2 regions of the Bradyrhizobium symbiodeficiens genome follow, and region 1 is predicted to be linked to the other one. Evidence: riboswitches for the same ligand, from Rfam matches in the RefSeq annotation. Region 1 holds a riboswitch; the other holds the start of a gene.
The links. Region 1 has a riboswitch for glycine ahead of CIT39_RS22255 (D-amino acid dehydrogenase). Riboswitches for the same ligand answer to the same signal wherever they lie in the genome.

Region 1 (16,200 bases):
TCAGCATCCTCGTCGTCGCCATGGGACTGCTCGCGGTGCTGCTGAAGCAGATCATGAATCAGCGACCATGACCTCCCGCGGCGAGCGAACGCGATGTGCGGCATAGCGGGCATCTTTCATCGTGACGGTCGGCCGGCCGACGGCCGCGCGGTTGCGGCGATGTCGGCTGCACTGGTCCACCGCGGGCCGGACGGCGAGGGCAACTGGCTGGACGGCCCCGTCGGCCTCGCCCACCGCCGGCTCGCCATCCGCGATCTCTCCGAGGCCGGGCACCAGCCGATGCTCGATGCATCCGAGCGCATCGTCGTCACCTACAACGGAGAGATCTACAACGATCACGAGTTGCGCAGCGAGCTCGAGCGATCCTTCGGCGTCCGCTTTCGCGGCACCTGCGACACCGAGATCATCCCTTACGCTTATCTCGCCTGGGGCGAGGCGATGTTCGAACGCCTGGAGGGCTTTTTCGCGATCGGCCTGTGGGACCGGCAGGAGCGCCGCCTGATCCTGGCGCGCGACGGCATCGGGATCAAGCCGCTGTATTATTCCGAAAGCAGCAGCCGCGTCCTGTTCGCAAGCGAGATCAAGGGACTTACGGCGAGCGGTGACGTCGCCGCGCGGATCGATCCGGTGGCCCTGCACACCTATCTCGCAGCGGGCCATCCGGGAACGCAACAGAGCCTGTACCAGGACATCAAGCAGCTCCCGCCCGGCACGATGATCGGATTTACCGAGCGCGAGCGGACCGAGCGGCGGTTCTGGCGGCCGGTGCGCGCGCCCGTGATCCGCGACCTCGACGAAGCCGTTGTCCGGCTGCAATCGACGATCGAGACGGTGGTGAAGAGCCAGATGGTGAGCGACGTGCCGCTCGCCGTGCTGCAGAGCGGCGGCATCGACAGTTCGCTGATCAGCCTCACGCTCGGCCGGCTCGGCCTGAAGCCGCCGCTGTTCACGGCCGGCTTCACCGAGAAAAGCCATGATGAAACCGCGGTGGCGCAGCAGATCGCGACCGCCGCCGGCCTGTCGCTCAACGTCATCGACGGGGAAGCGGGCGAGGATGCCGAGGCTGCGCTGCGGGCGGTGGTCTATCATTTCGACGGCCAATGCGCCGACACGGGCGCGCTCGGCTTTTATCATCTGGCGGGTGCAGTCCGCCGGCATTCCACCGTGGTCCTGTCCGGCGACGGCGGCGACGAATTCTTCGCCGGATATGAAACCTATGCCGCGACCATGATGGCTGAGCGCGCGCGCCAATTCGTTCCGCGCAGCCTTGCCGGCCTGACCGGACGCCTCGCCTATGCCTCGGTACGCGGCAACGAGAAGCGGCTTCCGGCGGCGGCGCAACTCGCCCGCTTCGCATTCGGGCTCAGCGAAGCCGGCAACAGCCCTCATCTGCAATGGCGGCGGCTGGTTCCCCGCTTTCTCGCCGAGAAGATCTATGACAACGGGATGGCCGATCTTGCATCGGCCGACCCGTTCGCGGAATACGCCGGATATTATTCGGAGCCGCATGACAACGTGCTGGATCGGGCGCTGATCGCCGACCAGCGCTTCCATCTGCAAAGCGTCCTCACCAAAGTCGATGCCATGAGCATGGCGCACGGTCTGGAAGTGCGCGTGCCGATCCTCGACCGACGGGTCATGGACCTCGCCGGCAGCCTCGACGTCTCGCTGCTCAATCCCTGGCCCAAGGGCGCGCCGAAATATGTGTTGCGCAAACTCGCCGAGCGCCTGGGCATGCCGGGTGAGGCCGCATGGTCGCGCAAGCGCGGCTTCAACGTGCCGATCGCCCAACTGATGCGACGCGGCGGGCTGCGGCCGATCTGCGACCGGGTGCTCGGCCGCGAGGCTGATGTTTTTGCGCCCCTCCTGAAACCGGAGGCGATCCGGCTGCTGTGGAATGCGCATCGCGAGGCCAGGAGCGACAATGCGTTCGCGCTGTGGCCGATCCTGACGCTGGGCATCTGGTTGACGGGGCTTGCCACCCCCTCGGCGCGCCGAGCGTAGTGAGCGGGCGCATGCCGGACCTGAAGGACCAGACGATCAGCGATTTCGGCGAGCAATGGACCGCGTTCCGCGAGAACCCCGGCTATTACGGCTCGGCGGACCTGCTTGCCGATCTGTTCGGTCCGTTGCTTTCGCTCGACGAGGTCAAGGGCAAGCGGATCGCCGACATCGGGAGCGGCACTGGGCGCATCGTCAACATGCTGCTCGATGCCGGAGCGGATCGCGTCGTCGCGGTCGAACCCTCCGATGCCATGCTGGTCCTGAAGGACAACACGGTGGCGCGCGCGGAGCGCATCGACTATCTGCAGGTGCCCGGCGACCGGTTGCCGCCCGATCTCAGGCTCGACTATGTGGTTTCGATGGGTGTGCTGCATCACGTCCCCGAACCGGCGCCGGTGGTTCGTGCGGCCTACGATGCGTTGCGCCCCGGCGGACGCTGCATCGTCTGGCTCTACGGCCACGAAGGCAACGAGACCTATCTGTCGCTAGCGATCCCGCTGCGCAAGCTCACCGTCCTGCTGCCGCACCGGCTGCTGGTGGTGCTGTCGCATGGTCTGGAATGGATCCTGACGGCCTATATCGGGCTGTGCCGTATATTGCCGCTACCGATGCGGTCCTACATGCGTTCGGTGCTGGCGAAGTTTCCGCGCAGCGTTCGCCGCTTGACCATCTACGACCAGCTCAATCCCGCCTACGCGAAATACTACACACGCGCCGAAGCGGAGGCGCTGCTGTCGGATGGCGGATTCGGGGATGTGAGGCTCTACCACCGCCACGGCTATAGCTGGACCGTGTCCGGCACCCGGCCCGCTTGACCGGCGTCGAGCAGCAGCACCCAGAACAACATCAGTGCGCTGACGAGCAGGATGAAACTGTCGTCCAGGGAGGTCCCCACGATCGAGATCAACGAGGGCATCAGGAGACCGACGGTGAGCGCGGCGGCGAGCGCCATGGCCGAAAGATCGACCAGCAGGATCGCGGCATAGAGCGCGAGCTCGAAGAAGGCATATTCCTTGAGGCGCGGCGAGCTGAGATAGAGCGCAAACATCGCCAGCACCGTGATGCGCATCGCCACGCGGGGGTGATCCATCAGCCAGCGATCCAGCCGCCCGGGAAGCGAACCTCCTTCGTGCGCCGGCCGCTTCCCGATCAAGCGCAGGACGGACAGGGCGAATGGTCCGAGCACCAGCGCGGTCGCGGCGACTGCATAGGTTGCGAAGATCGCCGGCTTGCTATCGATCAGGCCCACATGGCCCATCAGATCCCGCGCCAGCAGCAGCAGTGACGGATTGCTCTCGAACAGTTCGACGAGGTGCTGGTCGGGAATCTTTCCGGCCATCGCAAGCTGCCAACTCGCGAACAGATCGGGGTAGGCCAGCCACGATATCAGGATCGGCAAGGCGAAGCTGAACACAGCCATCGCGATCAGCGTCAGCTTGCGTCCGCGCGGCAGCGGCAGGAAGTACAGCGCGGCCAGCACTGGAAGGAACACCAACTTGAACGACATCACGAGGCCGAGCAGCGCGGCGCCGGCGAGGCGCGACGGAAAGCTGCGGTCCTCCGTCGACCCGGACGCAGGCAGAGAAAGCAGGAGCCTCAGCGCGATCGCGGTCAGCACGCCGCTCAGGATCGCGAAATTGCCCGACGCCTGCACCCATTCGAAACCGACGAAGGCGCCGAGCGTGCAGAGCACCCTGAGCCCGACGTCGCGAGCGCCCGGGCGCTTTCGGCCATGCTCCCGGAAACCAAGACCTGGCAAGAGGAGGCCGCAGAGCACGGCGAGGACAGGAAAGATAGCTTTGTGATGAGCGACCAGAATGCCGCCCGCGCAGAAAGGACGAAAGGCCTCCAGCGTCACCGGCAGATAGGGGTAAGAGAGCTTGGTGCCCTTCAGGTTCTTGACGAAGTAGGGATCGAGCCCGCCGGCATAGGCATCCACCGCCGCGCAATTGACGCGGGTGTCCCAGCCATATCTCACATCGAGCACGGCGTCGTTGGCGAGATTGCCAAGCACCAAGAGCGCGGTCAGTGCGATCAGGCAGGCAAGCCAGATGTTTCGCCTCGAAGCCGTGTCGGCCGAGGGCTCCAACCATCGTGCTGTACCGGTGACATCAGACACAATCGGATACCTTGTCTGGTCTGCTTCTCGCGGCGCCAGCGGCGCCTCGTCGATCGGCCGCCACAGTGGACAGGAGGCGTTTCCGTTTCATCCCGCGCGGCCGACCTGCCCCGCCGGCCGCCGATCTTTAGGGAGGGATGGTGAATCACTGGTTTCCGGGCCTGAGCCGAATCCGCGGGTCGGCTCGCGCGGGGTCGGTCTCCTCACCAATTCTTGTCCGCCCCTCCTCCGCCTGCCAGCCATCCCGAAACATGGGTTGTGCAACGCAGCATGAGCGATGGATAAAGTCGCTCAATTTCAGAGGTGAGCTTCTTGTCTGACGTCAATGCCGACGATTGGGTGTCCTCGGGACACCGTCCGATGAGGTTTCCGGAATTCGTCATCGTGATCGCGTCCATCATGGCGCTGAACCCGCTTGCGATGGACATGATGCTGCCGGCACTGCCCAATATCGGAGCAGCCTTCAAGATTCCCGTTGCGAACCATCTCCAGCTGGTGCTGTCGACCTTCCTGATCGGCTTCGGCGCCGGCCAGTTCGTCATGGGTCCGCTGTCCGACCGCTTTGGCCGCCGGCCGGTGCTGCTCGGCGGCATGGCTGTCTATGCGGTGGCGAGCGTGCTGGCGGTCGCGGCACCCTCGTTCGAGACGCTGCTGCTGGCGCGCGCGCTGCAGGGCCTCGGCACCGCGGCGACACGCGTGATCGCGACCTCGATCGTGCGCGACTGCTATGCCGGCCGCCGCATGGCGAGCGTGATGTCGCTTGCCATGATGGTGTTCATCGCGGTGCCCGTGATCGCCCCCTCGTTCGGACAGGCGGTGCTGCTGGTGACGGCGTGGCGCGGCATCTTCGTGGTGCTGATGCTGTACGGCCTGCTCGCGCTCGCATGGAGCGTGTGGCGGCTGCCGGAAACCCTTCCCGAGTCGGAACGCCGGTCGCTGGCGCCCGCCGACGTCCTCGCCGCTTTCCGCCAGACCGTGACCAATCGCCAGACCATCGGCTATGCGATCGCCGCCGGCAGCGTCATGGGGGCGCTGTTTGCCTACGTGTTCTCGGCGCAGCAGGTGTTCACCGGCATCTATCATCTCGGCCATTATTTCCCGCTTGCCTTTGCGGCGGTCGCAGCCGGCGTTGCCATCGCCGGCTTCCTCAATTCGCGGCTGGTCGGGCGGCTCGGCATGCGCGCGATCTCGCACGGCGCGCTGACGCTCTATGCCGTCATCGCCAGCGTCATGCTGGTCACCGAAATCCTGAACGTGCTACCGCTCGCGCTGTTCATGGCACTGTCGGCGCTCATGATGTTCTCGTTCGGCATGATGGTCGCCAATTTCACTGCGCTCGCCATGGAGCCGCAGGGCCACATCGCCGGCACTGCTTCCTCGCTCTACGGCTCGATCACGACGCTGATCGGAATCGTGGTCGGCATGGCGATCGGACAGAGCTTCGACGGCACACTGATGCCGTTCTCGGTCGGCTTCTTCCTGTCGACGATCGCTGCGCTCGCGATCGTGCTGGTGGTGGAGAAGGGACGGCTGTTCAAGCCGCATCATCGCAGCGCCACCTGAGGAACTTGTCGCAGCTCCTGATGTTGTACCGCAGCAATCGAGAGGATGGCGAGATGGAACAAGAGACCAGAGAGGATCGGCCCGGGCGGGAGATCGAACAACCCGCCCGCCGGCGCCCATGGTCCGAAGATCGGCCGGGCAGCAGCCTGCCATTCGCAAGTGAGGGGCTTGAGCAGGTGCGCGGCAGCCACTGCTAGACCAAATCCAGGGATCGCTTCAAAAAAACGGCGCCGCGGTCAGACCCGCGGCGCCGTTCGCATTCACACGCAGGCGTCCGGCCTACTCAGTCTTGTCGATGTTCCAGAAAATCGGCGTCGCCGGGCCGTCGATCACGCCGGTGAGCGACTTCCGCCACGCGCTCGGCGCCTGATACTGGCCGAGCGGGATGTAGATCACCTGGTCGTAGGCTTCTTTCTGTATCTCGGTCGCGATCTTCTTCTGAGCATCGAGTGAGCCAGCGCGGACGAAGTCGTCCTTGAGCTTCTCGATCTTGGCGTCCTCCGCCCAGCCGAACCAGCCGCCCTTCTTGCCCTGGCCGCCAATCGAGAGATTGGAGATCGGGTTGGACACGTCGGCGCTGACCCAGTTGGTGAAGAACATGTTCCAGCCGCCCTCCTTCGGGGGCTTCTGGCTCGCGCGGCGGCTCACCACCGTCTGCCAGTCGGTCGCCTGCAGGTCGACCTTGAAGCCGGCCTCACGCAGCAGCTGGGCCGCCACGATCGGCTGAGCCTTCAGCGTCGTGACGTCGCCCGGCGCCATGATCACGACCGGTGTCCCATCATAACCGGACTCGGCGAGCAGCTTCTTGGCTTCCGCCATGCCGTTGCCCTTGACCAGCGATTCGGAACCGACGTCGGTCGCGAAAGGCGTGTCGCAGATGAAGAAGGCGCCGCAGATCTTGTAGTATTTGGGGTTGCCGATGAGTGCGTCGAGCACGTCCTTCTGGTTCATCGCCAGAAGCGCTGCACGGCGGATCTTCACATTGTCGAACGGCGGATAGAGGAAGTTCATGCGTCCGAGCGTCTGGAAGCCGAACTTGTTCAGCACCTGGACGTTGAGGTCCGGGTTGCCTTCGAGAACCGGAACGAGGTCGAACGACGGGTTCTCGAGGAAGTCGATGTCACCCGATTGCAGCGCGTTCACCGCGGTCTGCGCGTCCGGCATGGTGACCCATTCGACGCGGTCGACCTTCACGACCTTGCCGCCCGCGGTCCAACTCGCCGGCTCCTTACGCGGCACGTAGTCAGTGTTCTTGACGTAGACCGCCTTCACGCCCGGCTGGAATTCCGATGCCACGAACTTGAAGGGGCCCGAGCCGATCTGTTCGGGAATCTGCTTGTCCGGCGGCGTTTCGGCGAGGCGCTTCGGCATCATGAAGGCGACGCGCGACGACGGCTTGCCGATCGAGTCGAGCACCAGGCCGTAAGGCTCCTTCAGCTTCAGCGTAATGGTCTTGGGATCGGTTGCCTCGATGCTGGCGGTGAACTGCATCATCTGCTGGCCCATGCCGTCGACCGCGGCCCAGCGCTTGAGCGAGGCGACGCAGTCTTCCGCCGTCACCGGCGCGCCATCATGCCACTTCAGGCCATCGCGCAGCGTGAAGGTGTAGGTGAGCTTGTCGTCGGAGATCTTCCAGTCCGCCATCTGCGGCTGAATCTTGAAATTCGAATCCGTCGTAATCAGCGTGTCGTAGACCATGTAGCCATGGTCACGCGTGATGTAGGCGGTGGTGAAGATCGGATCGATGATGCGCAGATCCGAATGCATCACCGCGGTGATGGTCTTGCCGGCCGCAAGCACCGGCGAGGCGAACGCCGTTGAAAGCGCGACGACAGACAGCGCGAGTTTGGAGGCGAACGCGCGAGACCCCCGGCGCATGAAGTGCAACATAAAAAGTTTCTCCTGACGTGAAACTGTTCAAAGGCGGGCTATTGATTGAGCATTTGGTTCGTTCTTTGGGCGAACTAACCTCATGCAGCGCCTTTATCTTTCGAGACTTGCAGACCGTGCCGAGCGCGTCAATCCGGTTTCGCTGCAGGCCCAGACGGCAAGCGCACAGGCTCCCAGAAAGATCGGTTTGGCTCTACAACACTCTCCACTCGTCCCGACCGCGGCAATGCAATACGCGTTCCATCTTCCGAAGCTTGAGAGACATTGAGATGAATCCAGCCAATCTTCCTTTCGATTCCGAGACCATGCTCGAAGGTCTGCGCACCTGGGTCGAATGCGAAAGCCCGACCTGGGACGCCGGGGCCGTGAATCGCATGCTCGATATCGCGGCGCGGGATATGGCGATCATGGGTGCGACGATCGAGCGCATCGCGGGCCGGCAGGGCTTCGGCGGCGTGGTCCGCGCGCGCTTTCCCCATCCGAAGCAAGGCGAGCCCGGCATCCTGATCGCCGGACACATGGATACCGTCCATCCGGTCGGCACCATCGAGAAGCTGAAATGGCGGCGCGAGGGCAACAAGTGCTATGGCCCCGGCATTTACGACATGAAGGGCGGCAACTACCTCTCGCTGGAAGCGATCCGGCAACTGGCGCGCGCATCCTTCACCACGCCGCTGCCGATCACGGTGCTGTTCACGCCGGACGAGGAAGTCGGCACGCCCTCGACACGCGACATCATCGAAGCCGAGGCCGCGCGCAACAAATACGTGCTGGTGCCGGAGCCCGGCCGCGCCGACAACGGCGTCACCACCGGACGTTACGCCATCGCACGTTTCAATCTCGAGGCGACCGGCCGGCCGAGCCACGCCGGCGCGACGCTGTCGGCGGGACGCTCGGCCATCCGCGAGATGGCGCGGCAGATTCTCGCCATCGACGCCATGACAACGGAGGACTGCACCTTCTCGGTCGGCGTCGTGCATGGCGGGCAATGGGTCAATTGCGTTGCCACGACCGCCACCGGCGAAGCGCTCTCCATGGCCAAGCGGCAGGCAGATCTCGACCGCGGCGTCGAGCGGATGCTGGCACTGTCGGGCACCAACAATGACGTCGCCTTCAAGGTGACACGCGGCGTGACGCGGCCGGTGTGGGAGCCGGACGCGAGCACGATGGCGCTCTACGAAAAGGCGTGCGCCATCGCCAAGTCGCTCGGCGCCGAGCTGCCGCATGCGAGCTCCCCTGGCGGCTCCGACGGCAACTTCACCGGCGCAATGGGGATCCCTACGCTCGACGGCCTAGGCGTGCGTGGAGCCAATGGCCACACGCTGGAGGAGTATATCGAGGTCGAGAGCCTGGTCGAGCGCGGCCGGCTGATGGCGGGACTACTGGCGACTCTCGCGTGATCGAAGCGCCTTTGCACTGCACAATACCGTGGCAGCCGAGGGCGAAATTTAGCCTTGTCTAAAAATGAGGCGCATCGTACTGCTCGATGGTCCACGCGACGACGCGGGAGAGATCGCAAAGCGGGTTTTGGCCTTCTTTGCGGCGCCGACGGAGCAACCGCCCCGGAAACTCTCAGGCAAAAGGACCGTATCGTCAGGACGATCTGGAGAGAGACGGCATGACGGATCTGGTCGTGACGTCCACCGAAGGGGATAGTCCGGAGCTGACTTCTTGGGGTCGGTGCCGGATCAAGCTCTCAGGTAACCGTGACAGATGGGGCGCCGCCAACGGCCTTTCGGCCAGCGGTTAGCCGTCTTTAACTCACGGGAGCCCCGAACCTATCATGACCCATATCGCGATCATCGGCGCCGGCATCACCGGCGTAACGACTGCCTATGCCCTGCTCGAACGCGGCTACAAGGTGACGGTGCTCGACAAGCACCGTTACGCCGCGATGGAGACCTCGTTCGCCAATGGCGGACAGCTCTCCGCCAGCAATGCCGAAGTGTGGAACAGCGCCGCGACGATCCTGAAAGGCCTGCGCTGGATGTTCCGGCGCGATGCGCCATTGCTGATGAACCCGCGGCCGAACTGGCACAAATATTCGTGGATGAGCGAGTTCGTCGCCAACATCGGCAACTATCGCGCCAACACCATCCAGACGACGCGCCTCGCGATCGAAGCCCGCAAGCTTCTGTTCGAGATCGCGGCACGCGAAGGCATCGAGTTCGATCTCGAACGCCGCGGCATTCTCCACATCTACCACGACAAGAAGGGTTTCGAATCCGGCCTGCGCGTCAACGCGCTGTTGCAGGAGGGAGGCCTCGACCGCCGCCCGGTGACGGCGGAGGAGATCCGCAACATCGAACCGACGCTGCGCAAAGAGTATTACGGCGGCTTCTTCACGCCCTCGGATGCGACCGGAGACATCCACAAATTCACGCGCGGACTTGCCGAGGCCTGCAAGCGTCGTGGCGCGACCTTCGTCCACGAAGCCAACATCGATTCGATCGCCCCAGCCGGCGCTGGCTACGTCATCGGCTGGGCTGATCTTGCGGCAAGCGATGCAGCCGTATCCGCGCGTGGCATGCTGAAGGTGGACGGCGTCGTGGTCTGCGCCGGCGTGGCGAGCCGCCACTTCGCCACTCTGCTCAACGAGCGCGTCAACGTCTATCCGGTGAAGGGCTACTCGATCACCGTGCAGCTCGATACGGCTGCAAGCCGCAACGCGACCCCGACCGTCAGCCTGCTCGACGAGGCCGCCAAGATCGTCACCAGCCGGCTCGGCGCCGACCGCTTCCGCGTGGCCGGCACGGCCGAATTCAACGACTTCAACCGCGACATCCGCGCCGACCGCGTGCAACCACTGGTCGACTGGGTGCGCAGTAACTTCCCCGACGTCGAAACGTCGCGCGTCGTGCCATGGGCCGGATTGCGGCCGATGATGCCGGACATGATGCCGGTGGTGCGCGCGGGCCGGCTGCCGGGCGTGTTCTTCAACACCGGCCATGGCCATCTCGGCTGGACGCTGTCGGCCGCAACCGCGCAGATGATTGCCGCCACCATCGACGGCTGGCGCGGGCTCAACGCACCGTCGACCGTGCCCGCGCTCAGGGGCGAGCACGAGCTACGCCGTGCATCCTGAGTGGTCCCGATCGCACGCAGGGCGGCCCCTTGCTACCGCCCTGCCCTTGGCACACTATTTGCCCCGCAAGGGACGGCTTTTCCGGATGACAGGCGCGCATGATAGATACGACAGATCCGACGGTGGCCTCGCGGCCACCCAAGTTCCGAAGCCGGAGATAGGTGTATGCTAGGTTATCTCATTCGTCGCGTTCTGGCCGCGGTGCCCGTGATGGGCGTCGTCGCGCTGTTCGTGTTTCTGCTGCTGCGGCTGACGCCGGGTGATCCCGCCGCGATCCTCGCCGGCGACAACGCCACCCCGGAGCGGCTGGAGCGCATCCGCACGTCGCTCGGCCTCAACGAGCCCCTGATCGTGCAGTTCATCACCTGGGTGAACAAGCTGCTGCACGGCGATCTCGGGACCTCGCTGATCTCCAACCTGCCCGTCATGAAGATGATCGGCCAGCGCGTCGAGCCCTCGATCTCGATCGCGCTGTCGACCATCATCCTCGCCGTCATCGTCGCCGTTCCCTTAGGCGTGATCGCGGCGTGGAAGCACGGCACCTGGATCGACCGTTTCGTGATGGGGCTGTCGGTGCTCGGCTTCTCGGTGCCCGTGTTCGTGGTCGGCTACATCCTGATCCAGGTGTTCGCGATCGATCTGCGCTGGGTTCCGGTGCAGGGCTTCAAGAGCATCAGCGCCGGTTTCGGGCCGTTCTTCGAGCGCATCATCCTGCCGACCTGCGCGCTCTCCTTCATCTACGTCGCGCTGATCGCGCGCATGACGCGCGCGGCAATGCTGGACGTGCTCGGCGAGGATTACGTCCGCACCGCACGCGCCAAAGGCATCAACGAGGTCGCCGTGATGATGCGGCATGCGCTGCGCAACGCGGCCGTGCCTGTCATTACCGTGATCGGCACCGGTTTTGCGCTCCTGATCTCGGGCGTCGTCGTTACGGAGAGCGTGTTCAACATTCCCGGCATCGGGCGTCTCACCGTGGATGCGGTGCTGGCGCGCGACTATCCGGTGATCCAGGCGATGATCCTGCTGACGTCGCTGATCTATGTCGTCGTCAATCTTCTCATCGACGTCGCCTACACCCTGCTTGATCCCCGGATCCGGTACTGAGGCAAGGATTTAAGGACAAACATGTCGGTCGATACCCTTCCCCAGTCGTCCATTCCGATCACGTCGCCGCTGCGGCCGCGCTTCGGATTCCTGACCTCGACGCCGATCATCGCCATGGCGACGATCCTGCTCACGCTGATCGTGCTGATCTCGATCCTCGCGCCGCTGATCGCGCCGCATGATCCGATCCAGCTCGCGCCGTCGCAGCGATTGAAGCCGGCGTCCGCGCAGTTCCTGCTCGGCACCGATGCCTATGGCCGTGATCTGGCTTCGCGCGTCCTCTATGGCGGCCGCATCTCGCTTCTGATCGGAATCGGCTCGGCGGTCCTCTCGATCGTCATCGGACTCGCGATCGGCCTCGTCTCCGGCTTCTTCAAGCTGGTCGACGCGGTGCTGATGCGGGTCATGGACGGCTTGATGGCGATGCCGAGCATCCTGCTCGCGATCGCCGTGGTCTCACTGTCAGGCGCCAGCATCTGGACGGTGCTGATCGCGATCACCATCCCGGAGATTCCGCGCGTGGCGCGCCTGGTGCGCTCGGTGGTGCTGTCGGCGCGCGAGGAGCCTTATGTGGAAGCGGCGATCTCGGTCGGCTCGTCCTTGCCGAAGATCATGTGGCGGCACCTGATGCCGAACACCATCGCGCCGCTGATCGTCCAGGGCACCTATGTCTGCGCGAGCGCCATCCTCACCGAGGCGATCCTCTCCTTCCTCGGCGCCGGCATCTCGCCGGAAACGCCGACCTGGGGCAACATCATGGCCGAGGGCCGCCAGTACTTCCAGATCAAGCCGTCGCTGATCTTCTGGCCGGGCCTTCTGCTCTCGATCGCCATCCTCAGTATCAACCTGATCGGCGATGCCGCCCGCGACGCCCTCGATCCGCGCATGAAGCAGCGGGAAGGCAAGTTATGACCGATAAAGTGATGACCAACACCATCCTCGACATCAACAACCTCGTGGTCTCCGTCGGCAGGAAGCCGGGCGGGCCAAAGATCATCGACGGCATCTCGATCCAGGTCCGCGAGCGCGAAACGCTGTGCCTGGTCGGCGAAAGCGGCTCGGGCAAGTCGGTGACCTCGCTCACCACCATGGGCCTGTTGCCGAAGGGAACGCTGGTGCCCACCGCCGGCAGCGTCAAGCTGGTCGGCGAGGAGATCCTCACCGCGACCGACCGCCGCCTGCGCCAGCTTCGCGCCACGCAGATGGCGATGATCTTCCAGGAGCCGATGACCGCGCTCAATCCGGTGGTGCCGGTCGGCGGCCAGATCGACGAGGTGCTGCGCGCGCACACCAGTCTCGACGCCAGGGCGCGCAAGAAGCGCATCCTCGAGATGATGGAGCAGGTGCGCCTGCCCCAGGTCGAGCGCATCTTCGCCTCCTATCCGCACCGCCTCTCCGGCGGCCAGCGCCAGCGCATCATGATCGCGATGGCGCTGGTGCTCGAGCCGAAGCTGCTCATTGCCGACGAGCCGACCACAGCGCTGGACGTCACCACGCAGAAGCAGATCCTGACCCTGATCCGCGACCTCCAGCGCGATCACGGCACAGCGGTGCTGTTCATCACCCACGACATGGGCGTGGTGGCCGAGATCGCCGACCGCGTCGCCGTGATGCGTCAGGGCCGGCTGGTCGAGACCGGCCCGCTCGAGACCGTGCTGCGCAATCCGACCATGGAATACACCCGCAATCTGCTCGCGGCGGTGCCGAGCCTGGTGCCGCGGGCGGCGCGCGACGAGAGCCGCGAGCCTGTCGTGCTGGAAGCCAACGAGCTCAGCAAGGTCTACAAGGAGCGCGCGTTCTTCGGCAAAGGCCGCGAGGTCGTTGCCGCCGACAAGGTGACGCTGACGCTGCGCAAGGGCCGCACGCTCGGCATCGTCGGCGAAAGCGGCTCCGGCAAGTCGACGGTGGCGCGCTGCATCGTCCGCCTGATCGATCCGACCTCCGGCGGCGTGCGCCTCGCCGGCCGCGAGATCGCCGACATCTCGCGCCGCCTGCTGCAGCCGCACCGCAAGAAGATCCAGATCGTGTTCCAGGATCCCTACCGCTCGCTCAACCCGCGCGTCACCGTCGGCGAGAGCATCGCCGAAGGTCCGATCAATTACGGCGTCGCGCATGCCGACGCGATGAAACGCGCTCGCGAGCTGCTCGAGCTGGTCGGCCTGCCGGCCGACGCCGTGTCGCGCTATCCGCACCAGTTCTCCGGCGGCCAGCGCCAGCGCATCGCCATCGCCCGTGCGCTCGCGCTCGATCCCGACGTGCTGGTCGCGGACGAAGCCGTCTCGGCGCTCGACGTCTCGGTCCAGGCACAGGTGCTGGAACTCTTCGACGAGATCCAGAATCGGCTCGGCATCGCGATCCTGTTCATCACCCACGATTTGCGCGTTGCCGCCCAGATCTGCGACGAGGTCGTGGTGATGCAGCACGGCCGCGTCGTCGAGCAAGGCCCAGCCGCCGAGGTGCTGACGCATCCGAAAGAGGATTATACAAGGGCTCTGCTGGAAGCAGCACCGGGCCGTGGTTGGGATTTCGCGAACTTTCGGCCGGTGTCGGAAGGTGTGGCGGCGAGCGCCTAAATCTCTCAGTCGTCATTCCGGGGCATCGCGAAGCGATGAGCCCGGAATGCACCGAACTACAGAGTTTGCTGCACCATGGATTCTCGGGTACGCAATTGCGCACCCTAGCTCGCGCCAACTGGCGCACCCCGGAATGACGGCGGAGCAGCATTCCTAAAACGTCTTGACCCTATGCGCGGCGCGAGTGCGTCCCGCCTTGCTCTCTCCGCAAGGCCAAGGCTAACGTCCCCCTCTTTGCTCACCGGACCAGAATTGATGACACGCATCGCCGTCGGCGGCTTCCTGCACGAGACCAACACCTTCGCTCCCACCAAGGCGACCTTCGCCGACTTCCAGCATGGCGGCGGCTGGCCGGCGATGACTGAAGGCGCCGACGTCCTGAAGGTGATGCGCCGCATCAATGTCGGCCTTGCCGGCTTCGTCGACGGCGCAGAGGCCAATGGCTGGGAACTCGTTCCGACGATCGCCTGCGGTGCAAGCCCGTCGGCGCACGTCACCCGGGATGCCTTCGAGCGCATCGTCAAGTTGATGGTCGATGGCATCGCGGCCGCCGGCCCGCTCGATGCGGTCTATCTCGATCTGCACGGCGCCATGGTGACCGAGCATCTCGACGACGGCGAAGGCGAGATCCTGGCGCGCGTGCGCCGCGTCATCGGCAAGGACGTTCCGCTGGTCACCAGCCTCGACCTGCACGCCAACGTCACGCCCGAGATGATGGAACACGCCGACGCGCTGATCGCCTACCGCACCTATCCGCATGTCGACATGGCGGAGACCGGCCGTGCCTCGGCGCGGCATCTCGCTTTGCTGCTGAACACGAAGCAGCGCTTTGCAAAAGCGTTCCGTCAATTGCCGTTCCTGATCCCGATCAGCTGGCAATGCACCAACGACCAGCCGACCAAAGGCATCTACGAAAAGCTCGCCGCCTTGGAGACCGACGCAGTTCCGACGCTGTCTTTCGCACCGGGCTTTCCCGCCGCCGATTTCCGCGACTGCGGCCCGAGCGTGTTCGCCTACGGCAAGACGCAAGAGGACGCCGATCGCGCGGCGGATGCGATCGTCAAGCTGATCGAAAGCCACGAGGACGATTTCGACGGCAAGATCTGGTCGCCCGACGACGGCGTGCGGCACGCCATGGAACTTGCGAAGGGCGCGAGCAAGCCGATCATCATCGCCGACACCCAGGACAATCCCGGCGCCGGCGGCGATTCCGACACCACAGGCATGCTGCGCGCGCTGGTCCGCAACAGAGCGAGTGCGGCGACCGGCGCGATCTACGATCCGGTCTCGGCCAAGGCCGCGCATGACGCCGGCGTCGGTGCCACCGTGACGCTGTCGCTCGGCGGCAAGTCCGGCATTCCCGGCGACGAACCCTATACCGAGACCTTCGTGGTCGAAAACCTCTCCGACGGCCGCTTCATCGCGCCCGGCCCGTACTATGGCGGCCGCGAGATGGAGATGGGCCCCTCAGCTTGCTTGCGCATCGGCGACGTCCGCGTCGTCGTCTCCTCGCACAAGGCGCAACTCGCCGACCAGGCGATGTACCGCTATGTCGGCATCGAGCCGACCGAGCAGAAGATTTTGGTCAACAAGAGCTCTGTGCATTTCCGCGCCGATTTCGAGCCGATCGCGGAGGAGCTGATGATCTGCGCCGCCCCCGGCGCGATGCCGGCCGACACCGCCACCCTGCCCTGGACGCGCCTGCGGCCAGGCATCCGCATCAAGCCGAACGGCTCCGTTTTCACGCCTCCCTCACGCTAACCGGACAGAGACACATGCCCACGATCGACCGCATCGACGGTTACGCCGACGAGCTCACCGCCATCCGCCGCGACCTGCACGCCCATCCCGAAATCGGC
Region 2 (16,200 bases), 150 kb from region 1:
CAAAATCCGACGGCAAGTCACGCTGCTGCCTCGCCGGGCTCGATATCGGCCTGACGGCGCTGCGCCGGCTTCAGCACAGTGGCAGGCGGCCTGCGAACGCGACCAGCGTCGCCGCCTGAGCCGCGATCGATCCTCGATGTGTCTGCTCGCCCCGAGCTGGCGTGCAGAGCGTCGTAAGAAGCCGGGCGGTGATGATCGCGTCTCGAGGCGACCTTGCCGCGAGCACACCCCGCTTTGCCCACTATGTGGAGCCTCAAGCCGTCGAGCGGCGTTGAACCCGCGGTTGATCATCGATACGCTCGCAAATGTTGGTCAACAAAAGCGCCAGGGGGACGCGATGGTTCGCGAGTTTGCGGCATTTGCAATCGTTGCCACGGTCATTTGGATCTCTGGCGTCTCATCCGCCGACGCCCAGCAACGGGAGTTCAACACGCCCGACCTGGTGATCCTCAACGGAAAGGTTCTGACGCTGGATGACCGATCGACGGTCACGGAGGCCGTGGCCGTCGCAGATGGCAAGATCATCGCAACGGGGACCAGCGCTTCGATCAGGTCACTTGCCGGCGACCGGACCCGCGTGCTCGACGTGTCCGGCAAGACCGTCATTCCCGGGTTGATCGATACGCATGCTCACTTCAAGGCCGCTGGTCTGGGCGACTACGTCGTCATCATGGGCCGCGCCAAGACCGTCGCTGAAGCGCTCGAGGCCATCAAGTCATTCGCTGCCAAGACGAAGCCGGGCGAGTGGATCATAGGTGGCGGGTGGCATCCGCCGTCGCAACTGGCCGAGAAGCGCTATCTGACGCGGCAGGAGATCGATAGCGTTGCGCCGAACAACCCGGTCTATCTTCGAACCGTCGGGCACTTTTCGATGGCGAACACCATGGCACTGCAGCGGGTCGGGGTCGACAAGACCACCGAGGATCCGAGTGGTGGAAAGTTCGAGCGCGATGCGGCCGGCGAGTTGACCGGCCTGCTCGTGGAAACAGCGATCGATCGGGTCGAGAAGGCGGTGCCGCCCTGGACCGAAGACGACGAGATGCGGCAATTCACCATCGCCGAAGGCGTGCTGAACAGCTTCGGCATCACCAGTGCGATCGAAGGCGCGACAGAGCCGCGCGATATTCGGACGCTGCAGAAGCTTGTCGCATCCGGCAAAGCCACCTTGCGCACCGGCGTGATGTTCCGACCTGAGCCCCCGGCCGATCTGACGGCATGGGAAGCGATCATGTCGGGCAACGGAGCCTCTTCGGGTTTTGGCGACGATTGGCTCAAATTCGCCGGCATCAAGATCTTCTACGACGGCGGCATGACGTTGAAGACAGCGCTCATGCGCGAGGTGTATCCGGATTCACATGACAATTACCATGGCACCACGCAACAGACACCCGAGCGGTTGAAGCAACTCATCTCCATCTGCAACCGATATGACTGGCGGGTCGGTGTTCATGTCGTGGGCGACCTCGGTATCGACCAGGTGCTCGATGCGTTCGAGGCAGTGGATAAGGAAAAATCGATCCGCGACCGTCGCTTCGTCCTCATTCACGCCAGCCTGATCCGGCCAGAGCAGATGGAACGTGCGCAAAGGCTGGGCGTCCGCATCGATTTCCAGAACGTTTTCATGTGGGACAAGGCAGCGACCGTCGAACGTTTTCTCGGGAAAGCGATCGCGGACCGCGCCGTGCCGACCAGGACGCTGATCGAAAAAATGGGGCTCGACAGCCTCGGCGCCGGGACGGATTTTCCCGTCAACCCGATCAACCCCTTCCTCAACATGTACATCATGGTGACCAGGAAGGACCCCGCCGGAAAGGTCTACGGCGCGACGGAAGCCATCACCCGCGAGCAGGCCCTGCGACTCTACAGCAGCGCGGCCTCGCGCTACACCTTCGATGAAGCGCGCAAAGGGACCATTGAGCCCGGAAAGCTTGCGGACATCGTGGTGCTCTCCGCCGACTACACCGCCGTGCCGGAGGAGCAGATCAAGGACATCAAGGCGGACCTGACCCTGGTCGGCGGAAAGGTTGTCTTTCAGCGCTGACCCGGCGCTGATTGGCCAGGGTCATGCGCCCTGCTCGATCATCCCCTGCAGCCGCACCAGCTCCGCCTCCAGATCGCGCTCGACATCCGCCGCCCGGATCTCCAGCACGCGATAATCCCGCGCCTCCAGCCACGTCCGCCGGCCCGCACGATCTGCCGCGATTGCCTCGCCCTCGCCCGGGTTGACCAGCTCGATCGCGATCCGGTGCGGGAAGGAGACGAAGTCCGGGATATGGCGCCCCACCGGGGTCTGGCGCTTGAACCCGCCGGCGAAGCGGCGGTCGCGGGTCAGGGCCTGCCAGAGCAGGCGCTCGGCGTCGGTCGGGTTGCGGCGGAGCAAGCGGGCCAGACCACGGACGGTCGAGCCGCTGTCGGGCGTTCCACTGCCATGCTCGGCGAGCAGCGCGCGCAGGCGCGTGGCCTGCTCGCCGTCGAGCACACCGCCCTTGGCCGGGCCCTTGCGTCCCTCCGCGATCGCCATGATCACCCCGTGCAGGGTGTGCATGTCCTGCTTGGTCGGCTCCATCCTGGTGAAGATGTTGCGCAGGTTGACCAGCATGGTGTCGCGCTTCTCGGCCGGGCGCAGGAATTCCACCTTGTCGAGTTCGCGGATGAGGTTGTCGAAGAAGGCCTGCATCTGGTGCTGCGAGGCGCGCTCGGACCGCTCCGGCATGGCGTGCGGCAGCTCGCCTGAGGTCGCCCGCTTGAACCATTCATAGCCGACCAGCAGCACGGCCTGGGCGAGGTTGAGCGAGGCGAAACCCGGATTGACCGGGAAGGTGATGATGCGGTTGGAGAGGCCGACCTCCTCGTTGGTCAGTCCCCAGCGCTCGCGGCCGAACAGGATGCCGGCCTTGCCACCGGCCGCGACGTGACCCGCGATCTCGCCGGCCGCCGCTTCCGGCCCGACCACGGGCTTGGCCTGGTCGTGGGGGCGCGCGGTGGTGGCGAACAGCAGGTCGAGGTCGGCGACGGCGTCTTCGACCGTCCCAAACAACTGGACCTTTTCCAGGATGTGATCGGCGCCGGCCGCGGCGCGCTGAGCGGCGATGTTGGGCCAGCCGTCCCTGGGGTTGACGATGCGCAAGGCGCCAAGCGCAAAATTGCCCATGGCGCGCGCGGCCATGCCGATGTTTTCGCCCAGCTGCGGCTCGACCAGGATCACGATGGGACCGTCGAGGGACAAACCCGCCTTGCTCTTGTCAGTCCCCGACATCTCGTTTCGCTTTCACGCTGTCTCTCAGGGCCTTGGCAAGGCCGCCTCAGGAATTGATTCAAGCCGGTCGCCGGACCGGCTGCCCGTCCGCCTGTCGTTTGCCTGTCCTGACGAAATTCTCAAGGGAAATAACGGGTTGGAATCGACTTTTGAATCTCTGCCGAAGCCTCGGGCCCGCTCCGGCCTGCGGGGCCCTCCCCGCCCCCCGTCTGTGGGGGCTGGATCGGCTAAAAGTGCATAATCCCTTGGCTTTCGCCCGCCGCGTCTGGGTGCTATGAGGCGGCGGATATTCCCGTGGCGCGCTGAAAGCGCCGTTCCCAAGAGGCTTCCCCGATCATGGCAAAAATCAAGGTATCCAATCCCGTCGTCGAACTCGATGGCGACGAGATGACCCGGATTATCTGGCAGTACATCAAGGACAAGCTGATCACCCCGTTCCTGGATGTCGAGCTGATGTATTTCGACCTGGGAATGGAGTACCGCGACCACACCAACGATCAGGTCACCATCGACGCCGCCGAGGCGATCAAGAAGGTCGGCGTCGGCGTCAAATGCGCCACCATCACCCCGGATGAGGCCCGGGTGAAGGAGTTCAACCTCAAGCAGATGTGGAAGTCGCCGAACGGCACCATCCGTAACATCCTGGGCGGCGTGATCTTCCGCGAGCCGATCATCTGCAAGAACGTGCCGCGCCTGGTTCCCGGCTGGACCAAGCCGATCATCATCGGCCGCCACGCCTATGGCGACCAGTACCGCGCCACCGACTTCAAGTTCCCGGGCAAGGGCACGCTGTCGATGAAGTTCGTCGGCGAGGACGGCACCGTGATCGAGAAGGAAGTGTTCAAGGCCCCCGGCGCCGGCGTCGCCATGGAGATGTACAATCTCGACGACTCCATCATCGACTTCGCCCGCGCCTCGCTGAACTACGGCCTGCTGCGCAACTACCCGGTCTACCTCTCGACCAAGAACACGATTCTGAAGGTCTATGACGGCCGCTTCAAGGACATCTTCCAGGACATCTACGACCGCGAGTTCAAGAAGGAATTCGAGGCCAAGGGCCTGACCTACGAGCACCGCCTGATCGACGACATGGTGGCCTCGGCGCTGAAATGGTCGGGCGGCTACGTCTGGGCCTGCAAGAACTACGACGGCGACGTGCAGTCCGACACGGTCGCGCAGGGCTACGGCTCGCTCGGCCTGATGACCTCGGTGCTGCTCACCCCCGACGGCAAGACCGTCGAGGCCGAAGCCGCCCACGGCACGGTGACCCGACATTATCGCGAGCACCAGAAGGGCAAGGAGACCTCGACCAACTCGATCGCCTCGATCTTCGCCTGGACCCGTGGCCTGTCGCACCGCGCCAAGCTCGACAACAATGCCGAGCTCGCCAAGTTCGCCAACACGCTGGAGAAGGTCTGCGTCGACACCGTCGAGGCCGGCTACATGACCAAGGATCTCGCGCTCTTGGTCGGCGCCGACCAGCGCTGGCTCTCGACCACCGGCTTCCTCGACAAGGTCGCCGAGAACCTGACCAAGGAGCTGGCGGGCTGAGCCGACCGCAATTTCGCCCGACTGGGCCAGACATCATCACGGGCCGCGCAACAGCGCGGCCCGTTTCTTTTTGGGACCTTGCCCGGAGATGCCACCATGTTCATCAAGCTTGCCGGCCCCACAATGCTGCTCGCGGCCCTGATCGGGCCGGCCGGGGCTGCAGAGCCGCTTCCCGACGCCATCGCCGCACCGGGCGAGAGCGTCGTGCTCAGCGTCCACGCCGAAGGCGCGCAGGTCTACGAATGCAAGGCCGGTAGCGACGGCAAGCTCGCCTGGGCCTTCCGCGAGCCGATCGCGACGCTGCTGTCCGAGGGCAACACGATCGGCCGGCATTATGCCGGCCCGAACTGGGAGCTCGCCGACAGCAGCGCCGTGGTCGGCAAGGTGATCGGCAACGCACCGGGTACGACGGCCGCCGATATCCCCTGGCTGAAGCTGGAGGTCACCGCCCGCCGCGGCAGCGGCACCCTCACGCCTGTTACCACGGTCCAGCGCATCAACACCCATGGCGGCAAGCTCGACGGTTCTTGCGACAAGGCCGGCGAGTTCAGAAGCGCGCCCTACTCGGCCGAGTATGTTTTCCTGAAGAAAGGCTGAGACCGATGCTCTTCATGGTGATCGAACGCTTCAGGGACCGCGACCCAATTCCGGTCTACCGGCGCGTGCGCGACGAGGGCGTCAAGTTTCCGGAAGGCCTGAAATATCTCGGCAGCTGGATCGAGCCGAATTTCGACCGCTGCTTCCAACTGATGGAATGCGACGACGCTCGCCTGCTGCAGGAATGGGTGTTGAACTGCCAGGGCAACGGCATGACGTTCGAGATCGTGCCCGTCGTGCCCAGCAAGGAGACGCGCGAGGTTGTCGCGCCCTTCCTCGACGGAACGTGACGGCTACCCCGGGCCCTCTTCCTGCTTGGCCTGAGCCAGCTCCGCCAGCGCGAGGTCGCCGGTATCGGCGAGCCGCGCCTTGGCAGTGGTGTGGACGTGGTCGGCCAGCGTCGGCATGCGTTCGATCAGCGCGTGAAAATCCTGGGCGTCGAGCACCAGCAGGCGCGTCTTGCGCGTCGCCGTCACCGTGCCGCTGCGTTTTGTTTTGTGCAGCAGCGCGATCTCGCCGAAGAAGGTGCCGTCGGTGAGCCGCACGTGCTGGCTCGGCAGCGCGATCTCGACCTCGCCGGCGGTGATGAAATACATCGACGAGGCCGCATCGCCGCGGCGGACCAATATCTCTCCCTGCTCGATGGTGCGCGCGCGCAAGAGGCGCATGATGTCGGCGATCTCGGCGGCCGACAGATGCGAGAACAGCGGCACCCGCGCCAGCATGCCCCAGGTGACGACGAAGTCGCGCCGCTTCACCTCCTCGGCAAAGGCGGTGGAGATGATCGCGACCGGCAGCGCGATCATGGCAAAGCCGCTGATGATGGCGAAAGTGGAGACCAGCTTGCCGAGCGCCGTCACCGGGACCACGTCGCCATAGCCGACGGTGCCGAGCGTCACGATCGCCCACCACATCGCCTGCGGGATGGTGCCGAGCTTGTCCGGCTGCACGTCGCGCTCGATGGCGTAGAGCAGCGAGGCGAAGGTCAAGACCGCGCCGATCAAAATGACGATGCAGCCGATCAGCGCCCGCCGCTCGGCATGGACAGCGGCGAGCAGCGAGCGCATCGCCGGCGAGTACCGGATCAGCTTGAAGAACGGCAACACGCCGAGGGCCGCCAGCGTCGTGTGCCGGCCGGTGGCGAGCACGATGGACGCGGGCAGGAACGCCATGAGGTCGATGATGCCGAGCGTCGAAAAGACGTAGCAGAGCCGGTCGGACAGCGCGGAGCCTTTGCGCTGGGTGTGGCCCGCCACGGTCCACAGCCGCGCCAGATATTCCAGCGCGAACACGATCACGGACAGGGTGGTGATGGCTGCGAACAGCGTGCCGAACTGCGCGTCCAGCTCCGGCACCGAGGCGAGGACCATCGCGGCCACATTGAGCACGATGACGCCGATGATGATCTGGATGAAGCGCGACCCGGCCGAATAGGCCAGCGGATCGTGCTCCAGCAATTCATAGAGGCGATCCCTCACATTGGGATCGCGCAAGCCACGTCCTCGCGGAACGGGGCGCATGGCGATTTACGCGCCTGCCATCGCTTTTTCGATCGCCGCCAGCGCCTCGGTTGCCTTGGCTCCATCGGGGCCGCCGGCCTGCGCCATGTCGGGCCGGCCGCCGCCGCCCTTGCCGCCGAGCGCTTCGGAAGCGATCTTGACCAGGTTCACGGCGTTGAAGCGCGCGGTGAGGTCGGCGGTGACGCCGACCACCACGCCGGCCTTGCCGTCCTCGGTGACGCCGACGATCGCGACGACGCCGGAGCCGATCTGCTTCTTGCCGTCGTCGGCGAGGCTCTTGAGATCCTTCATCTCGATGCCCTCGACCGCGCGCGCCATCAGCTTGACGTCGCCGACCTCACGCACGGCCGCGGCTGCACCATTGCTGCCGGCGGACGCACCGCCGCCCATCGCCAGCTTCTTGCGGGCGTCGGAGAGCTCGCGTTCGAGCTTCTTGCGCTCGTCCATCAGCGCGGTGATGCGCGCGGGGACGTCGTCGATCGAGGTGCGCAGCTCGTTCGCCGCGGTCTTGGCCAGCGCCATGGTCTCGTTGGCGTGCCTGCGCGCGTAATTGCCGGTCAGCGCCTCGATGCGGCGCACGCCCGAAGCAACCGCGCTCTCGCCGGTGAGCGTGATCAGGCCGATATCGCCGGTGCGCTTGACATGCGTGCCGCCGCAGAGCTCGACCGACCAGCCGAGCGCGTTGGTGCCGCGCTCGCGCGCGGTCCTGCCCATCGAGACGACGCGAACCTCGTCGCCATATTTCTCGCCGAACAGCGCGCGCGCCCCGGCTTCGCGGGCCTCGTCAACGCCCATCACGCGCGTCGTGACCTCGTCATTCTCAAGCACCACGTCGTTGGCGATGTCCTCGACGCGGGCCAGCTCCGCCGCCGTGATCGGCTTCGGATGCACGAAGTCGAAACGCAGGCGGTCCGGCGCGACCATCGAGCCGCGCTGGGCGATGTGGTCGCCGAGCACCTGGCGCAGCGCCTCGTGGATGAGATGCGTTGCCGAGTGATGCGCGCGGATCGAGAAGCGCCTGGAATGATCGACCTCGAGCTGGAGCGCTGTGCCGAGCTTCAGCTCGCCGCTCTCGACCTTGCCAACGTGAACGAAGAAATCGCCGAGCTTCTTCTGCGTGTCGGTGACGCGGAACTTGATGCCGCCCTCGCCCGTGAGCACGCCTGTGTCTCCGACCTGGCCGCCCGATTCCGCGTAGAACGGCGTCTGGTTCAGCACGATCGCGCCGGTCTCGCCGGCCTTGAGGCTCGTGGCTTCCTTGCCGTCCTTCACCAGCGCGGTCACCACGCCTTCGGCGCTCTCGGTCTCGTAGCCCAGGAATTCGGTCGCGCCCAGCTTTTCGCGCAGCGGAAACCAGATCGCTTCAGAGGCGGCTTCGCCCGAGCCCTTCCAGGACTCGCGCGCCTTGGCCTTCTGGCGCTCCATCGCGTCGGTGAACGAGGCCTGGTCGACGCTGATGCCGCGCGACTTCAGCGCGTCCTGCGTCAGGTCCAACGGAAAACCATAGGTGTCGTAAAGCGTGAAGGCGACGTCGCCGTCGAACATGTCGCCCTTCTTCAAGGACGCGCTCTTCTCGTCGAGGATGGCAAGGCCGCGGGTCAGCGTCTTGCGGAAGCGGGTCTCTTCCAGCCGCAGCGTTTCCTCGATCAAGTTTTCCGCGCGCATCAAATCGGGATAGGCCTGGCCCATCTCGCGCACCAGCGCCCAGACCAGGCGATGCATCAGCGGCTCCTTCGCACCCAGCAGCTGCGCATGGCGCATCGCTCGGCGCATGATCCGGCGCAGCACGTAACCGCGGCCCTCGTTCGAGGGCAGCACGCCGTCCGCGACCAGGAAGGCCGAGGAACGCAGATGGTCGGCGATGACGCGGAACGAGGCGACGGTCTGCTCGTTCGGCCCGTGGCCTAGCGCCGACGATGTCGCGTCGATCAAATGACGGAACAGATCGGTCTCGAACACGCTGTCGACGCCCTGCATGATGCTGGCCATGCGCTCCAGCCCCATGCCGGTGTCGATCGAGGGACGCGGCAGATCCACGCGCTCCTCCTTCGTCACCTGCTCGTATTGCATGAACACGAGATTCCAGAATTCGAGAAAGCGGTCGCCGTCCTCTTCCGTTGAGCCTGGCGGGCCGCCCCAGATGTGATCGCCGCGGTCGATGAAGATCTCCGAGCACGGGCCGCACGGACCGGTGTCGCCCATCGCCCAGAAATTGTCCGAGGTCGGGATGCGGATGATGCGATCCTCGGAGAAGCCGGCGATCTTCTTCCAGAGGCCGGCCGCCTCGTCGTCGGTGTGATAGACGGTGACGAGCAGCTTGTCCTTCTTCAGCCCGTATTCCTTGGTGATCAGCTTCCAGGCCAGCTCGATCGCGCGCTCCTTGAAATAGTCGCCGAACGAGAAGTTGCCGAGCATCTCGAAGAAGGTGAGATGGCGCGCGGTGTAGCCGACATTGTCGAGGTCGTTGTGCTTGCCGCCGGCGCGAACGCATTTCTGCGACGTGGTGGCGCGCTGATAGGGCCGCTTCTCGACGCCGGTGAAGACGTTCTTGAACTGCACCATGCCGGCATTGGTGAACATCAATGTCGGGTCGTTGCGCGGCACCAATGGCGAGGACGACACGATCTCGTGGCCGTTCTCGGCAAAGAAGTTCAGAAAGGTCGACCTGATCTCGTTGACGCCGCTCATGTTCATCCAATCGGGTGTGCCTGGACCCGCTTCTCGCCATCCAAACCGTAACGTTGAGGCTGATATCTGCGGGCCAAAGCGCTTTTAGACAAGGCCAGCTGCGCTGTCCAGAAACTGTGCAAGGAGATCAGAGGGTTGCCGCAGGCGCTCAATCCCGTTGGATAGGACGCGCGGACGCGTTGACAGGCTTGGCCCCGCTGTGGTCTTTACCCATCTGTATCGTACGGCCACGTCGGGAGAGACCGGCTTTAGGCAGCCGGCGCCGAAGGAGCAACCGCCCCGGAAACTCTCAGGCAAAAGGACCGCGTGGCTTTGACAGCATCTGGAAAGAGGCGCCGACGGGCAAATACCTTTTAAGGAAGGTTTGCCCGGATGGCTCCCGCCGACGGGATAATACTCTCAGGCACAGCGACAGATGGGGCTTCGACTGGTGTCCTCAGGGAATCCTCCCGGGGGAACCGCCGAGGGCCCCTGTGATGCTAGCGCGCGACGACCAAGATTCCTTGAAACGTACGCCCCTTCATGGGCTTCATGTCTCCCTGGGCGGCAAGATGGTGCCGTTCGCGGGCTATGACATGCCCGTGCAGTACCCCGCGGGCGTGCTGAAGGAGCACCTCCATACCCGGGCCTCCGCCGGCCTGTTCGACGTCTCCCATATGGGCCAGATCGCGCTCCGGCCGAAATCCGGCAGGGTCGAGGACGCCGCCCGCGCGCTGGAACGGCTGGTGCCGCAGGATATCGTCGCGATCGCGCCGGGGCGGCAGCGCTACGCCCAGTTCACCAATGAAGACGGCGGAATTCTCGACGATCTCATGGTCGCCAATTTCGGCGATCACCTCTTTCTGGTCGTCAACGCCGCTTGCAAGGAAGCGGACGAGGCCCATCTGCGCGCGAATCTCTCCAGCGACTGCGTCATCGAGCCGCTCGCAGATCGCGCGCTGATCGCGCTACAGGGGCCGAAGGCCGAGGCCGCGCTGGCGAAATTGTGTGCAGAGGCGCCCGCCATGAAGTTCATGGATTCCGGCCCGCGCAAGGTTGCCGGCATCGACTGCTTCGTCTCGCGCTCCGGCTATACCGGCGAGGACGGTTTTGAAATCTCGGTTCCGGCGGCCGATGCCGAGCGTCTCGCCAAAACGCTGCTGGACAATCCGGACGTGCTGCCGATCGGCCTGGGCGCCCGTGACAGCCTGCGGCTGGAGGCTGGGCTCTGCCTCTACGGCCACGACATCGACACCGCGACCACGCCGGTCGAGGCCGCGCTGGAATGGTCGGTGCAGAAGTCCCGCCGCAGCGGCGGCGCGCGCGCCGGCGGCTTTCCCGGTGCCGAAAAAATCCTCGCTCATTTCGATCACGGCGCGGCCCGCCGCCGTGTCGGCCTGCTCGCCCAGGGACGCGCGCCGGTCCGCGAGGGCGCGCTGCTGTTCGCCGACGGCGCGGGCGGCGAGCCGATCGGACAAGTCACCTCGGGCGGTTTCGGCCCGAGCCTGAATGCGCCGGTCGCGATGGGTTATGTGCCCACGAGCCAAAGCGCGCTCGGCACAAACCTGTTCGCCGAAGTGCGCGGCCAGCGCTTGGCCGTGCAGGTCGCGGCCATGCCTTTCGTCAAGAACACCTACAAACGCTGAGGATCGACAATGACCACCACGCTGTACACCTCCGACCATGAATGGCTCGCTATCGACGGTGACGTCGCCACCGTCGGGATCACCGACTACGCGCAGTCGCAGCTCGGCGACGTCGTGTTCGTCGAATTGCCCAAGGTCGGCCGCACCCTGAAGAAGGCGGAAGCCGCCGCCGTCGTCGAATCGGTCAAGGCCGCCTCCGACGTCTACGCGCCTGTAACCGGCGAAGTGCTCGAAACCAATGCCGAGCTCGTGGCCGAGCCGGCGCTGGTGAACTCGGACGCGCAAGGCAAGGCCTGGTTCTTCAAGATCAAGATGGCCGACAGGAGCGAGCTCGGCGGCCTCATGGATGAAGCCGCGTACAAGACGCATACGGCTTAAGGACGATGGAGCAAGCGATGACCGCGCACCGCAAGACCAACGGCGACACCGCCGCCAGTTTCGTTCGCCGCCATATCGGCCCGTCGGCGCGCGACGTCACCGCCATGCTCGAAACCGTCGGCGCGAAAAGCGTCGACACCCTGATGGCGGAGACGCTGCCGGCCTCGATCCGGCAGGCCACCCCGCTCGATCTCGGCAAGCCCTTGAGCGAGACCGAGGCGATCGCGCATATGGCCGAACTCGCTGCGCAGAATCAGGTCTTCACCTCGCTGATCGGCCAAGGCTATTCCGGCACGATCCTGCCCGCGGTGATCCAGCGCAACATCCTGGAGAACCCGGCCTGGTACACGGCCTACACGCCCTATCAGCCCGAGATCAGCCAGGGCCGGCTGGAGGCACTGCTCAACTTCCAGACCATGATCTGCGACCTCACCGGGCTCGACGTCGCCAACGCCTCGCTGCTCGACGAGGCCACCGCCGCAGCGGAAGCGATGGCGCTCGCCGAGCGGCACTCGCAGGTCAAGGCGCAAGCCTTCTTCGTCGACAAGGACGTGCATCCGCAGACGCTGGCCGTGATGCGCACCCGCGCCGAGCCGCTCGGCTGGACCCTGATCGTCGGCGATCCCCTCACCGATCTCGACAAGGCCGACGTGCTCGGCGCGCTGCTGCAATATCCCGGTTCTTCCGGCGCGGTGCGCGACCTCCGGCCCGCGATCGCGACACTTAAGGCCAAGGGCGCGCTCGCGATCGTCGCGGCCGACCTGCTGGCCCTGACGCTGCTCGCCTCGCCCGGCGAGCTCGGCGCCGACATTGCGATCGGCTCGGCGCAGCGTTTTGGCGTGCCGATGGGTTATGGCGGACCGCACGCGGCCTATATGGCGGTGCGCGATGCGCTGAAGCGCTCGCTGCCCGGCCGCATCGTTGGCCTGTCTGTGGACTCGCGCGGTGCGCCTGCCTACCGGCTCGCGCTGCAGACCCGCGAGCAGCACATCCGCCGCGAGAAGGCGACGTCGAACATCTGCACCGCGCAGGTGCTGCTCGCCGTGATCGCCTCGATGTACGCTGTCTATCACGGCCCCGAAGGCCTGACGCAGATCGCGCGCAATGTGCATCGCCGCGCCGCCGTGCTGGCGAGCGGCCTGCGCAAGCTCGGCTTTGCGCTTGATAGCGAGAACTTCTTCGACACAATCAGCGTCGATGCAGGCGCCAAGCGCGCCGAGATCGTCGCCCGCGCAGCAGCTGAGAAGATCAATCTCGGTGTGGGCGTGACGAATCTGCGCATCGCGCTCGACGAGACCACGACGTCAGCGACGGTCGAAGCAGTCTGGCGTGCCTTCGGCGGCACGCTTGCTTACGCCGAGGTCGACGCGGAGACGCGCGAGGCGCTGCCGGACGATTTGAAGCGCACCACCGCGTTCCTGAGCCATCCCGTGTTCCACGCGCATCGCTCGGAGACCGAGATGCTGCGCTACATGCGCAAGCTCAGCGACCGCGACCTCGCGCTCGACCGCGCGATGATTCCGCTCGGCTCGTGCACCATGAAGCTGAACGCGACCACCGAGATGATGCCGCTGACCTGGCCGGAGTTTGCGACGCTGCATCCGTTCGTCCCGCGCGAGCAGGCGGCCGGCTATCACGCGCTGTTCGCGCGGCTGGAAAAATGGCTGTGCGACATCACCGGCTATGACGCGATCTCGCTGCAGCCGAATTCGGGCGCGCAGGGCGAATATGCCGGGCTTTTGGCCATCCGCGGCTACCATGCCGCGCGCGGCGAGACGCACCGCAAGATCTGCCTGATCCCCTCCTCCGCCCACGGCACCAACCCGGCCTCGGCCGCGATGGTCGGCATGGACGTGGTGGTGGTCGCCTGCGAGAAGAACGGCGACGTCGACGTCAATGATCTCCGCGCCAAGGCCGAGAAGCATTCCAACGACCTCGCCGCGGTCATGATCACCTATCCCTCGACCCACGGCGTGTTCGAGGAGCACATCCGCGAGATCTGCGACATCGTGCACGGCCATGGCGGCCAGGTGTATCTGGACGGCGCCAACCTCAATGCGCAAGTCGGCCTGAGCAGGCCCGGCGATTACGGCGCCGATGTCAGCCATCTCAATCTGCACAAGACCTTCTGCATCCCGCATGGCGGCGGCGGCCCCGGCATGGGCCCGATCGGCGTCAAGGCACATCTGGCGCCGTTCCTGCCCGGTCATCCCGCGACAAAGGCTGACGCACCGGTCGGCCCGGTCTCGGCCGCCCCGTTCGGCTCGGCATCGATCCTGACCATCTCCTACATCTATATCCTGATGATGGGCGGCGAAGGCCTGAAGCGCGCCACGGAGATCGCGATCCTCAACGCCAACTACATCGCAGCACGCCTCGATCCGCACTTCCCGGTGCTCTACAAGAACGAGAAGGGCCGCGTCGCCCATGAGTGCATCGTCGATCCCCGGCCGCTGAAGCCCACGTCCGGCGTCACCGTCGACGACATCGCCAAGCGCCTGATCGACTACGGCTTCCACGCGCCGACCATGAGCTTCCCGGTGCCGGGCACGCTGATGATCGAACCGACCGAATCGGAATCGAAGGCCGAGCTTGATCGCTTCTGCGACGCCATGGTCGCGATCCGCAAGGAGATCGCCGAGGTCGAGGCCGGCCGCTTCAAGATCGAAGCGTCACCGCTGCGCCACGCCCCGCATACGGTGCACGACATCGCGGACGATGATTGGAAGCGGGCCTACACCCGCGCCGAAGGCTGCTTCCCCGCCGGCAGCTCGCGCACCGACAAATACTGGAGCCCGGTCGGCCGCGTCGACAACGTCTACGGCGACCGCAATTTGGTGTGCTCCTGCCCGCCGGTGAGCGATTACGCGGAAGCCGCGGAGTAGGACGCGACGTAGGATGGGTAGAGCGCAGCGAAACCCATCACTGCGTTCCCTTCCGGCGACAGAAAAGCGGCGGATTTCGCTGCGCTCTACCCATCCTACAATCTAGCCGTCAGGCCAACGCATCAGGCATCCCGACCGGGTCACAAGGCTCTGGCAATGGGTACTCGCGACCGTGAGTGCCCAGGCTTGGGATTTATCGATCTTGCCCTGGAGATCAGCTAGCGCCTGCGCCTGCCAGTGCGCTCTTTCGCGTCCCAGCGGCAAGGATTCGGTCTCCGAGGCAATTCCGACAAAAGGCAAAATATCGGGATCGTCTTCAAGGCGGGCCTTGAAGCTGCTCCTCGCAATTGCCCTGGCACCTTCCACCGGAGACACGCTTCCGGAAAGTATTCCTTTCGCCGTCCCAATAATGATTTGGCGAGCAGCAATGACCTCGGATTGATTCCAACTCACGGCGATCCCAGTCTCACCAACTGATCCGGATATATCTTGTATCACAAAAACGAAACGGGCGCCGACGACGTCGGCAACTCAACGTCCTCAGCGCCCGCTCCTCGCGAAAAACTCTACGATTTAGAACTTACTCCTCCGCCGGCTCCTCGCCGTCGGCGTCGCGCTCCGGCGTGCCGGCGAGAATCTGCTCGGCGATCAGGCCGGAGTTCTGGCGGATCGAGGTCTCGATCTTGGCGGTGATGTCGGGATTGGCCTTCAGGAACGCTTTCGAGTTCTCGCGGCCCTGGCCGAGGCGCTGGCTGTCATAGGAGAACCATGCGCCTGATTTCTCGACGATGCCGGCCTTGACGCCGAGGTCGAGGATCTCGCCCATCTTGGAGACGCCCTCGCCGTACATGATGTCGAACTCGACCTGCTTGAAGGGCGGCGCCAGCTTGTTCTTCACCACCTTGACGCGGGTGGTGTTGCCGACCACTTCGTCGCGCTCCTTGATCGCGCCGATGCGGCGGATGTCGAGGCGGACCGAGGCGTAGAACTTCAGCGCGTTGCCGCCGGTGGTGGTTTCCGGCGAGCCGTACATCACACCGATCTTCATGCGGATCTGATTGATGAAGATCACCATGGTGTTGGACTTGTTGATCGAGGCCGTCAGCTTGCGCAGCGCCTGGCTCATCAACCGCGCTTGAAGGCCCGGCAGCGCATCGCCCATCTCGCCCTCGAGCTCGGCCTTCGGCACCAGGGCCGCGACCGAATCGACCACCAGAACATCGACCGCCCCCGACCGCACCAGCGTGTCGCAAATCTCCAGCGCCTGCTCGCCGGTATCGGGCTGCGAGATCAGGAGCTCGTCGATGTTGACGCCCAGCTTGCGTGCATAGACCGGGTCGAGCGCATGCTCGGCGTCGATGAAGGCGCAGATGCCGCCCTTTTTCTGCGCTTCGGCCACCGTATGCAGCGCCAGCGTGGTCTTGCCCGAGGATTCCGGCCCGTAGATTTCCACGACGCGCCCCTTGGGCAGGCCGCCGATGCCGAGCGCGATGTCGAGCCCGAGGGACCCGGAAGAGACCGCCTCGACGTCCATCGAGCGGTCGTTCTTGCCGAGCCTCATCACCGAACCCTTGCCGAACTGACGCTCGATCTGGGAGAGCGCGGCGGCCAGAGCTTTACTCTTGTCCATGGAAGATCCTTCGACGATACGCAGGGCAGTGGTGGACATTGGGTCGTGCTCCTTATGGCGAGGATTCGCT

Region 2: another riboswitch for glycine. It lies ahead of gcvT (glycine cleavage system aminomethyltransferase GcvT); the one in region 1 lies ahead of CIT39_RS22255 (D-amino acid dehydrogenase).

What each region holds. Positions count from the first base shown of each region.
Region 1 is NZ_CP029427.2:4,719,927-4,736,126, forward strand. Features, by position in the region: gene CIT39_RS22220 (glycosyltransferase family 2 protein) at 1-71, shown strand, start outside; gene asnB (asparagine synthase (glutamine-hydrolyzing)) at 94-2,004, shown strand; gene CIT39_RS22230 (class I SAM-dependent methyltransferase) at 2,016-2,819, shown strand; gene CIT39_RS22235 (hypothetical protein) at 2,783-4,123, opposite strand; gene CIT39_RS22240 (multidrug effflux MFS transporter) at 4,436-5,686, shown strand; gene CIT39_RS22245 (ABC transporter substrate-binding protein) at 5,966-7,576, opposite strand; gene CIT39_RS22250 (M20/M25/M40 family metallo-hydrolase) at 7,846-8,976, shown strand; glycine riboswitch at 9,071-9,174, shown strand; glycine riboswitch at 9,178-9,291, shown strand; gene CIT39_RS22255 (D-amino acid dehydrogenase) at 9,360-10,661, shown strand; gene CIT39_RS22260 (ABC transporter permease) at 10,827-11,768, shown strand; gene CIT39_RS22265 (ABC transporter permease) at 11,790-12,680, shown strand; gene CIT39_RS22270 (ABC transporter ATP-binding protein) at 12,692-14,341, shown strand; gene CIT39_RS22275 (M81 family metallopeptidase) at 14,597-16,102, shown strand; gene CIT39_RS22280 (M20 aminoacylase family protein) at 16,117-16,200, shown strand, end outside.
Region 2 is NZ_CP029427.2:4,866,847-4,883,046, forward strand. Features, by position in the region: gene CIT39_RS22960 (diguanylate cyclase domain-containing protein) at 1-119, shown strand, start outside; gene CIT39_RS22965 (amidohydrolase) at 338-2,041, shown strand; gene CIT39_RS22970 (TrmJ/YjtD family RNA methyltransferase) at 2,063-3,256, opposite strand; gene CIT39_RS22975 (NADP-dependent isocitrate dehydrogenase) at 3,593-4,807, shown strand; gene CIT39_RS22980 (DUF3455 domain-containing protein) at 4,904-5,404, shown strand; gene CIT39_RS22985 (DUF3303 domain-containing protein) at 5,410-5,694, shown strand; gene CIT39_RS22990 (cyclic nucleotide-gated ion channel) at 5,698-6,924, opposite strand; gene alaS (alanine--tRNA ligase) at 6,931-9,612, opposite strand; glycine riboswitch at 9,836-9,926, shown strand; gene gcvT (glycine cleavage system aminomethyltransferase GcvT) at 10,089-11,237, shown strand; gene gcvH (glycine cleavage system protein GcvH) at 11,247-11,615, shown strand; gene gcvP (aminomethyl-transferring glycine dehydrogenase) at 11,633-14,500, shown strand; gene CIT39_RS23015 (hypothetical protein) at 14,603-14,953, opposite strand; gene recA (recombinase RecA) at 15,081-16,169, opposite strand.